One region of the Methylobacterium sp. 13MFTsu3.1M2 genome, then DNA from elsewhere that is predicted to be linked to it. Evidence: predicted binding sites of a transcription regulator. Region 1 holds the regulator's gene; the other holds the start of a gene.

Region 1 (4,610 bases):
GTTCCGGAAGACGCCGATCCCGCGTCCCGGGGACGGCGTCGCCGCCACGGCCCGGCTGCTGCCGCCCCCGGAGGCGGCCCGGCCCGGCGGCTACGACTTCGCCCGGGACGCCTATTTCCAGGGGATCGGCGCGGTGGGCTCGCTGATCGGCACCGTCACCGTCCGGGAACCGTCCGGGCCGCCGCCGCTGGGCCTGCGGCTCGCCGCTGCGCTCGACGCGGCGCGCAACGGGCTCACGCGCCGGATCGCGGAGGCCGCCGGCGGCCAGGCGGGTGCGGTGGCGGCGGCCCTGGTGACGGGCAAGCGCGGCCTCATCGGGCCGGCCACCAACGACGCGCTCCGCGCCGCCGGCATCTACCACGTGGTGTCGATCTCGGGCCTCCACATGGTGCTGGCCGCCGGCGTGGTGTTCTGGCTGGTGCGGGCGCTCCTCGCCGCGGTGCCGCTCTGCGCGCTGCTCTGGCCGATCAAGAAGATCGCGGCCGGCTTCGCCATGGTCGGCGTCACCGCCTACTGCGCCTTCTCGGGCTGGGACATCGCGGCCGAGCGCTCGCTGATCATGACCCTGATCATGCTGGGCGCGATCCTGGTGGACCGGCCGGCCCTGTCGATGCGCAACCTCGCCCTCGCGGCGCTGATCGCGCTCGCCCGGGAGCCGGAGGGCCTGCTCGGCCCGAGCTTCCAGATGTCCTTCGGCGCCGTGGCCGGGCTGATCGCCTGCGCGCGGCTGATCGACGGGCGGCTGCTCGTGCGCCCGGGGGCCGGGCGGATCGGGCGGCTCGTCGGGACCGGCCTGTCGGCGATCACCGGGACCCTGGCCACGACCCTGGTGGCGCAGGTCGCGACGGCCCCCTTCGCCACCTACCACTTCCAGACGGTCCAGCCCTTCGGCCTCGTCGGCAACGCCCTGACCCTGCCGCTCGTCTCCCTGGTGGTGATGCCCGCCGCGGTGATCGGCTGCCTCGCCTATCCCTTCGCCCTCGACCGGCCGGTCTGGTGGCTGATGGGGCAGGCGGTGGCCGGGATGCTGGCGATCTCGGACTGGATCGCCGGGTTCGAGCGGGCGGTCCTGGTGCTGCCGGCCTTCGGCGCCGGGGCGCTGGCCCTGCTGACCGCCGGCCTGCTGCTGGGGACGCTGCCGGCCTCGCGCCTGCGCTGGCTCGCCGTGCCGCCGGTCCTGCTCGGGCTCGTCCTCGCGGCCCGACCCGACCGCTACGACCTCTACGTCGACCGGCAGGGCGCGGGGGCCGCGGTGCGAGGGCCGGACGGGCGGCTCGCGGCCCTCGGCAGCCCTTCGGGCTTCGTCCTCGAGCAGTGGCTGAAGGCGGACGGCGACGGGCGGCGGCCCGCGGCGCTGATCGTCCGGTCGGGCAGCGGGCGCTGCGACCGGCTCGGCTGCACCGCCCGGCTGCCGGACGGGCGGGCGGTCGCCCTGGTCCGGGACCGGCGGGCCTTCCCGGAGGATTGCGCCCGCGCCGCGGTGCTGATCACGGGCCTCGCGGCGCCGCCCACCTGCACGGGGCCGCTGGTGATCGACCGGCGCGTCCTCGCCGCCCGCGGGGCCGTGGCCCTCCGGACCGACGGCGACGGCTTCGCCGCGCGCTACGCCTGGGACGACGGCCGCGCCGTGCCCTGGCGGCCGGCCGCCGGGCGCGGACCGGGACCGCCGCGGCCGGTCACCGCGGAGCCGGGCGACCGCCCCGCGGAGGACGGGGTCGCCGCGACGCCGGAGGCCGACGCCGCGCCGGGCGGAGACCTCGCCCCCGGCGACGCGCCGGCCGAGCCGCTTCAGTAGCGGCGGACGAGGCTCACGAGGCGGCCCTGGATCCGGACTCGGTCGGGCCCGAGCACGCGGGTCTCGTAGGCCGGGTTGGCGGCCTCGAGGGCGATCGACGAGCCGCGGCGGCGCAGGCGCTTGAGCGTCGCCTCCTCGTCGTCGATCAGCGCCACGATGATGTCGCCGGTATTGGCCGTCTCCTGCTTGCGGATGACCACGAGGTCGCCGTCCAAGATGCCCGCCTCGACCATCGAGTCGCCGCGCACCTCGAGGGCGTAGTGCTCGCCGCCGGCCACGAAGTCTGGCGACAGGGTGATGGCGTGGCTCTGGTTCTGGATCGCCGAGACGGGCGTACCGGCCGCGATCCGGCCCATGACCGGGATCGAGATGGCGCGGCCGGACTCGTCGATCATCCGCGTGCTCGCCGGGGCCGGCGGCGGCTTGGACTTACCGCCCTCGACCACGCTCGGCGTGAAGCGGCGCGGCTCGGCGGGGGCCTGAGTCGCCGGAGCGGCCTGAGTCAGGCTCTCGGGGATCCGGATCACCTCGATGGCGCGCGCCCGATTCGGAAGGCGCCGGAGGAAGCCGCGCTCCTCGAGCGCCGTGATCAGCCGGTGGATGCCGGATTTCGACTTGAGATCGAGGGCATCCTTCATCTCGTCGAACGACGGCGGGACACCGCATTCCTGCATCCGGCTCTGGATGAATCGCAGGAGGTCCAGCTGCTTGCGCGTGAGCATCGACGGGGGACTCGCGGCTTGGCGGACCGCCACGTGACGGTCTCCGAAACAAATCACGAACAGGTTAAACGTTCCGCAAGTGTTCCGCAAGAGCGGCACCGCTCGGCTCGGCGCGCCGCGGGCGCGCCCGCGGGAGAAGGTCGAGAAACGCATTGACGGCGCAAGCGGAGCCGTTTCAATGCATCGCGGCGCCCCGCCGGGAAGGCGGCGGATCCGGGGTGCGGGCTGGGACCCTCTTGGAATGACGAGGATGCGACGACCCGCAGCTCTGCTGCCCCTCGGCCTCGCCGCCCTCGGCCTCGCCGGCTGCACCACCGGATTCTCCTACATCTCGCGGAACTACGTGGCGCTCACTCCCCAGGTCGTCACGATCGGCTGCAAGGAGCCCTACGAGGTCTACGACAACCGGCAGCTGCGCCGGATGCTGATCGTGTCCAACGCCCTGCGCGAGTATACCGGCTGCAACCTGAGCGAGGTCCGGATCGATCCGGAGCCGGGCGCCACCCGGGTGAAGCGCTTCCGCACCGCCGCCCGGGCCTATCTCGACGAGACCGTGCGCGAGGATTGCCGGATCACCGGCGAGACCGTGTTCGATCCGCTGAAGACCGAGTTCGCCTACGCCTGCGACGCGCCGATCGAGAAGCGCGGCACCGTGGTCCCCCGCCTGCCGGGCCGCAATCCGGGCCTCGGCGTGCGCTGACCGGCCGGCGGCGCGTCCTCAGGCGCCCGGCTTCGGGAAGGTCCGCTCCGCGGCGTCGCCGGCGGCGGCCAGCAGGGCGCGGGCGAAGGCCCGGGCCTCCGTCCGGTCGAGCACGATCGCGGCGGTGACCGGCGCACCGCCGAGGTCGGCGAGGGCGAGTTCCAGGCGCACCCCGTCGGGCACGGCGCTCGCCTGAAGGCTCCAGCCGGAGCCCCGGTCCGTGCTCTCCGCCATCGTGTTCCTCCCGCATGCCCGGCACGGCGCCGCGCGCCCACCGGAACGGCCAGGCCCGGGACCGCTCCCGGAGCCGCGCTCCGATCTTCCCTGCCTCGCCTGTCCGCGTTCCTCAAGGCCACAGGCCGCGCAGGGGTGGAGATGCGCGCCGTCGCGGATGCCGGCGGCCGCATCGCGGCGATACGGGGCGGCACGGGGCTGCGCCCGCGCCGCGGCGCGGGCGAGGGCAGGGGCGGCCGGGATGGGGCCGGCCTCGGGGCGATTGACGCGAGGCCGCCGATGATGTCTCCCGCGGGCTCCGATCAGGTGGAGTTCGAACATGCAAGAGATCTGGTTCCGCACGGGCGAGGCCACGGTGCTGGCGGCCGAGGGCCAGTACACCGACGCCATGCCGGAGGTGCTGATCGGCTCGGTGCGCGGCCCGGTCGGTCAGGCCTTCGCGTCGATGATGGGGCAGGTCCAGGGCCACACGCGGATGTTCGTGGTGCGCGACCTCAACCAGCTCGTGCGCCCGGCCACGATGATGACCACCAAGGTCACGATCCACACGGCCGAGTATGCCGAGCTCCTCGGCGGCGTGGTCCAGGCCGCCACCGGCGACGCGATCGTGGACTGCATCATCGAGGGCATCCTGCCGAAGGACGGGCTCGACGAGCTGTGCATGATCATCATGATCTGGCTCGATCAGCGCTGCGCCGAGGACGACAACCTCGACCAGAAGGACCTCTACCGGACCAACTACGAGGCCACGAAGCTCGCCATCGCCCGCGCCCTCAAGGGCGAGCCGACGGTCGACGAGCTGATCGCCAACCGGAAGACCGTGAAGCACTACGCGCTCGACGGCGTGATCGAGTACTGAGCGGCCGCTCGGCGGGGCACGCCGCCCCGTCATCGCGCGGCGAAGCGCGTCGGGGCAGCGCGCGTTCGGTGACCGTGGCGCCGCCTGGATCGCTTCGCTGCGCTGGCAAGGAGGGGGCCAGCCCGGTTCCTTCGATGGTTTGTGGGTCAACCCGGTCCCGACGCACGCCCCACGGGCGTGCGTGCGTAGAGATCGGCCACGGCACACTCGAGGCCGAAGACGGGGAGCGCCAGACGATCATCCCCGGTGAGGCGGGTGCGGGTCCAAGTCTCACCGCTGCGCACGGAAAGAGACAGTGCG
Region 2 (4,610 bases), on a different contig from region 1:
TCGACGTGCAGGTCGACTTCCTGCCGGGCGGGGCGCTCCCCGTCCCGGGGGGCGACGCGGTGATCGGCCCGATCAACGACCTCCAGCACCGCTTCCGGCACGTGGTGCTGATGCAGGACTGGCATCCGGCCGATCACGTCTCCTTCGCCGAGACCCATCCGGGGCGGGCCCCGTTCGAGACCGTGACGCTGCCCTACGGGCCGCAGGTGCTGTGGCCGCGCCACTGCGTCCAGGGCAGCCCCGGGGCCGCCTTCGCGCCGGACCTCGCCACCGACCGGGCGAGCCTGGTGGTGCGCAAGGGGCTGGATCCGCGGGTCGACAGCTACTCGGCCTTCCTGGAAGCCGACCGGGCCACGCGCACCGGCCTCGCCGGGGCGCTCCGGGAGCGCGGCATCACCCGCGTCGCCGTGTGCGGCCTCGCCACCGATTTCTGCGTCGCCTGGAGCGCGCTCGACGCGCGCGACGCGGGGTTCGACGTCCTCGTGGTGGCGGACGCGGTGCGCGGGATCGACGTGGACGGGTCGCTCGCGCGGGCCTGGGCGCGGATGGAGGCGGCGGGCGTCCGCCGGATCGCCGCGGCGGAGATCGGCTGAGGGCGTGCGGGGACCGGGAGGCGAACCGCCGCACGCCGCGCGGGAGACCGGCCCCGCGCCGACGCGTTGGCCCGACATCAGCATCCGACAGGAGCCTGCATGTCATCCAAGCACCCGAAGACCGACACGCCCACGGACGCCGACCTCAAGGGCAATCCCGGGATCGGCACCTCGAAGGGGATGAGCGGCGCCGACCCGGCGGATCTGCAGGCGGATTCGACCTTCGAGGGCGACGTCGACAACGAGACGAAGCTCGACGGCGGCGTCGACCCCGACCACCGGCCGCGCAAGAACGCGTGACCGAGAACGCGTGACCGGATGCCCGGGCCGGTGCGGCCCGGGTCGATCTCAGCGACTGCGCGCCGGCGCCTTCGGCCGCTGCGGTGCGGGGGCCGCGGGCCTGGCGCTCGGGCCGCCTGCCGGAACGTAGACCTGGGCCGGGCTCGCGGTGTAGCCCCGGAGCTGGGCCGCGTTGGCGGCCCCGAAAGCGGATGTGCCGTCCGCGCGGGCGGCGCCCGCCGCGAGGGCCGATAGAAGCGCGGCGGCCAGGGCCAGGCGGGCGTGCTTCGGCATCGACAGGGTCCTCGTGTTCGCGCGGGCTCGAGAAACCCTGATCCAGACTGGATCGCTCCGCTCTGCGATCGACCCGGCCTTCCCGACGTGCGGAACCGCACAGGCGCCGTGTCGTGCATGACGGCGGCGGCACTATCGCTTTCCGGTTGATCGCTTCCCCACCGTCGTCGTTGCGAGTGGAGCGAGGCGATCCAGGGCAGCGCCACGCTGACCGATGTCCTGCTGCCCGGGGTCACTTCGCTGCGCCCGTGATGACGGAGCGTGGGCCTGCCCCTGAGGCCGTGTCAGAGCGCCAGCCCGAGCTGGAGCGGCGCCTCGGGCGCGTCCTGCGCGAAGCCCGACAGCGACACCCCGATCAGCCGCGCGCTGCGGCGCAGGGGGAACAGGCCGGCGAGCAGGTCGAGGCCGATCCGCTCCAGGGCGGCCCGGTCGGCCACCGGCACGGCGAGGGACTTCGCCCGGGTGACCTGCGCGAAATCCGAGAACTTGAGCTTCAGGGTCACGGTCCGGGCGCGCATGCCCTTGGCGTCGGCGCCCGCCCAGACCTTGTCGAACAGCGGCGCCAGCCGGGCGGCCAGGACCTCGAAGGCGGCCGTGTCGTCCGAGAAGGTGGTCTCGGCGCCGATCGACTTGCGCACCCGGTGGGCGCGCACCGGCCGCGCGTCGATGCCCCGGGCGACCGCGTGGTAGTAGGCGCCCGCGGAGCCGAAGGTCTCGCGCAGGCGCTCCGGCGTCCAGGCGCGCAGATCCGCCCCGGTCTCGATCCCGAGCCGCTTCATCTTCGCCTCGGTGACCGGGCCGACGCCGTGGAACCGGCCGATCGGCAGCGCCGCCACGAAGTCCGGCCCCATGGCGGGGGTGATGACGAACAGGGCGTCGGGCTTGCGGTGGTCGGACGCCACCTTGGCGAGGAACTTGTTGTACGAGACCCCGGCCGAGGCGATGAGTCCGGTCCGTTCCAGGATCTCGGCCCGGATCGCCTTCGCCACGGCCGTCGCCGTCGGGAGGCCCAGGAGGTTCTCGGTGACGTCGAGATAGGCCTCGTCGAGGGCCACCGGCTCGATGATGGCCGTGTGCCGGGCGAAGACCGCCCGGATCTCCTCGGAGACCGCCCGGTAGACCTCGAAGCGCGGCTTCACGAACAGCAGGTCCGGGCACAGCCGCCGCGCGGTGGCCGACGGCATGGCGGAGCGGACACCGAATTTTCGGGCCTCGTAGCTCGCAGCGGCCACCACCCCGCGCTCCCGGGAGCCGCCGACCGCCAGCGGCCGGCCGCGCAGCGACGGGTCGTCGCGCTGCTCCACGGAGGCGTAGAACGCGTCCATGTCGATGTGGATGATCTTTCGGAGCGCGACCTCCGGATCCATCGCCGCCTCGGAGATCCGCCGTGTGTTCCCGATCTGTTCCGAAAAAGCGCGGCGGGACGGCGGGGTCAAGCTGCGCCGGACGCGGCGTCAACAGGAGTCCAGGCCGCGCCCGTCATCGCGAGCGCAGCGAAGCGACCCAGGGCAGCCGGACATTTCCGAGCGCAGCGCATCCCTGGATTGCTTCGCTCCGCTCGCAAAGACGGAGCCTGCCGTCAGGCGACGCTGCCGTAGAGGTCGTAGGCCTCGGCCCGGTCGATCTTCACCGTGACGATGTCGCCGACCCGCACCGGGCGCCGGAACGCGGCGTGGACGGTCCCGTCGATCTCCGGTGCGTCGGCCTTGGACCGGCCCCGCGCCACCCCGCCCTCGACGGAATCGACGATGACGGGCAGCCGCTTACCGACCTTGGCCCGCTGCAGCCGGAGCGCGATGCCGTTCTGGGTCTCCATGAACCGGCGCTTGCGCTCGGCCTTCACCGCCGGCGGCACGAGGTCGCCCAGCGCGTTGGCGGTGGCGCCGGCCACCGGCTCGTACTCGAAGCAGCCGACCCGATCGAGCTTGGCCTCCTGCAGCCAAGCGAGCAGCTCCTCGAACTCGGCCTCGGTCTCGCCGGGGAAGCCGACGATGAAGGTCGAGCGGATCGTGAGGTCCGGGCAGGTCTGCCGCCAGCTGCGGATCCGGTCGAGCTGGCGCTCCTGGTTGCCGGGGCGGCGCATGCGCTTGAGCACGGAGGGGCTCGCGTGCTGGAGCGGCATGTCGAGGTAGGGGAGCACCTTGCCCTCGGCCATCAGCGGGATGACCTCGTCCACGTGCGGGTAGGGGTAGACGTAGTGCAGCCGCACCCAGGCGCCGAGCTCGCCGAGTTCCTTGGTGAGGTCGTAGAACTTGGCGCGGACCTGGCGGTCGCGCCACGGGCTCTCACTGTAGCGGATATCGACGCCGTAGGCGCTGGTGTCCTGGCTGACGACCAGCAGCTCCTTCACGCCGGCCTTCACCAGCTTCTCGGCCTCGCGCAGCACGTCGGCGGCGGGGCGGCTGACGAGGTTCCCGCGCAAGCTCGGGATGATGCAGAAGCTGCAGCGGTTGCTGCACCCCTCCGAGATCTTCAGGTAGGCGTAGTGGCGCGGGGTGAGCTTGATCCCCTGCGGCGGCACGAGGTCGAGGAACGGGTCGTGGGCCGGCGGCACCGCCTCGTGGACGGCCGCCACCACCGACTCGTAGGCCTGGGGCCCGGTCACCGCCAGGAGGTCGGGGTACTTCTCGCGGATCTCCTCCGGCTGCGCGCCCATGCAGCCGGTGACGATGACGCGGCCGTTCTCCGCCATGGCCTCGCCGATGGCCGAGAGCGACTCCGCCTTGGCGGAATCGAGGAAGCCGCAGGTGTTGACGATCACCACGTCGGCGCCGTCGTGCCGCCGGGCCAGCTCGTAGCCCTCCGCGCGCAGGTGGGTGAGGATCCGCTCGGAATCGACCAGCGCCTTCGGGCAGCCCAGCGAGACGAACGAGATTTTCGGGGCGGCGCCGGGAGCGGGGCCGCGGGGAGCGGGCGTGGCGGTCATGGCATTCGGGTCGGACAGTCCGGCGGGGCGATCGGCCGCCCGGCGCGCGGGACCAGGAATTCGGGGTCGCGCTCCTATACAGGCTCCCGCGCCTCCGCGCGAGGCCGGCCGCCGCAGGGGTGCCCGGCCCTGCGCGCGAGCCTGAGCTCTGACAAAGATCCTATCGCTACGGCAAAGCTTTGCGGCCGGCTCCTCAGACCCCACATCAGGATTGGGCGGCGCGGCCCTGCGCCCCGGACACGGCCCGCCCGCGCGCGGCGGCGGGGCCTGCGTGGAACTGCCGCTTCCCCCGCGGCATCGCCTGTGCGACGGCAGCGGATGACGCACAGCCCGAGGATAACGGCCCCGAACCCGGTCATGTGGACCCGAGAGATCCCCTTCATCGATCCCGTCGCGGCGGCGGCCCGGCTGCGCGCCCTGCCCGGGCTCGCCTTCCTCGACAGCGCCATGCGGCACGACCCGCTGGGGCGGCACTCGATCGTGGCCGCCGACCCGTTCGCGCGGTTCCGCTACCGCGA

Evidence for each region. The regulator LexA, encoded in region 1, represses DNA repair genes until DNA is damaged. The targets are predictions, from matches to a motif close to TGTTCNNNNTGTGTTCNG.
Region 2: the regulator LexA is predicted to act here: its motif matches at 2,557-2,574, upstream of dinB (DNA polymerase IV).

What each region holds. Positions count from the first base shown of each region.
Region 1 covers NZ_FOMM01000005.1:84,022-88,631, reverse strand. The annotation lists gene BM314_RS05070 (ComEC/Rec2 family competence protein) at 1-1,795, shown strand, start outside; gene lexA (transcriptional repressor LexA) at 1,789-2,517, opposite strand; gene BM314_RS05060 (hypothetical protein) at 2,768-3,217, shown strand; gene BM314_RS05055 (hypothetical protein) at 3,236-3,451, opposite strand; gene fae (formaldehyde-activating enzyme) at 3,771-4,310, shown strand; gene BM314_RS05045 (Uma2 family endonuclease) at 4,457-4,610, opposite strand, start outside.
Region 2 covers NZ_FOMM01000011.1:138,417-143,026, forward strand. The annotation lists gene pncA (bifunctional nicotinamidase/pyrazinamidase) at 1-593, shown strand, start outside; gene BM314_RS12355 (hypothetical protein) at 693-893, shown strand; gene BM314_RS12360 (hypothetical protein) at 942-1,166, opposite strand; gene dinB (DNA polymerase IV) at 1,451-2,533, opposite strand; gene rimO (30S ribosomal protein S12 methylthiotransferase RimO) at 2,746-4,092, opposite strand; gene pabB (aminodeoxychorismate synthase component I) at 4,450-4,610, shown strand, end outside.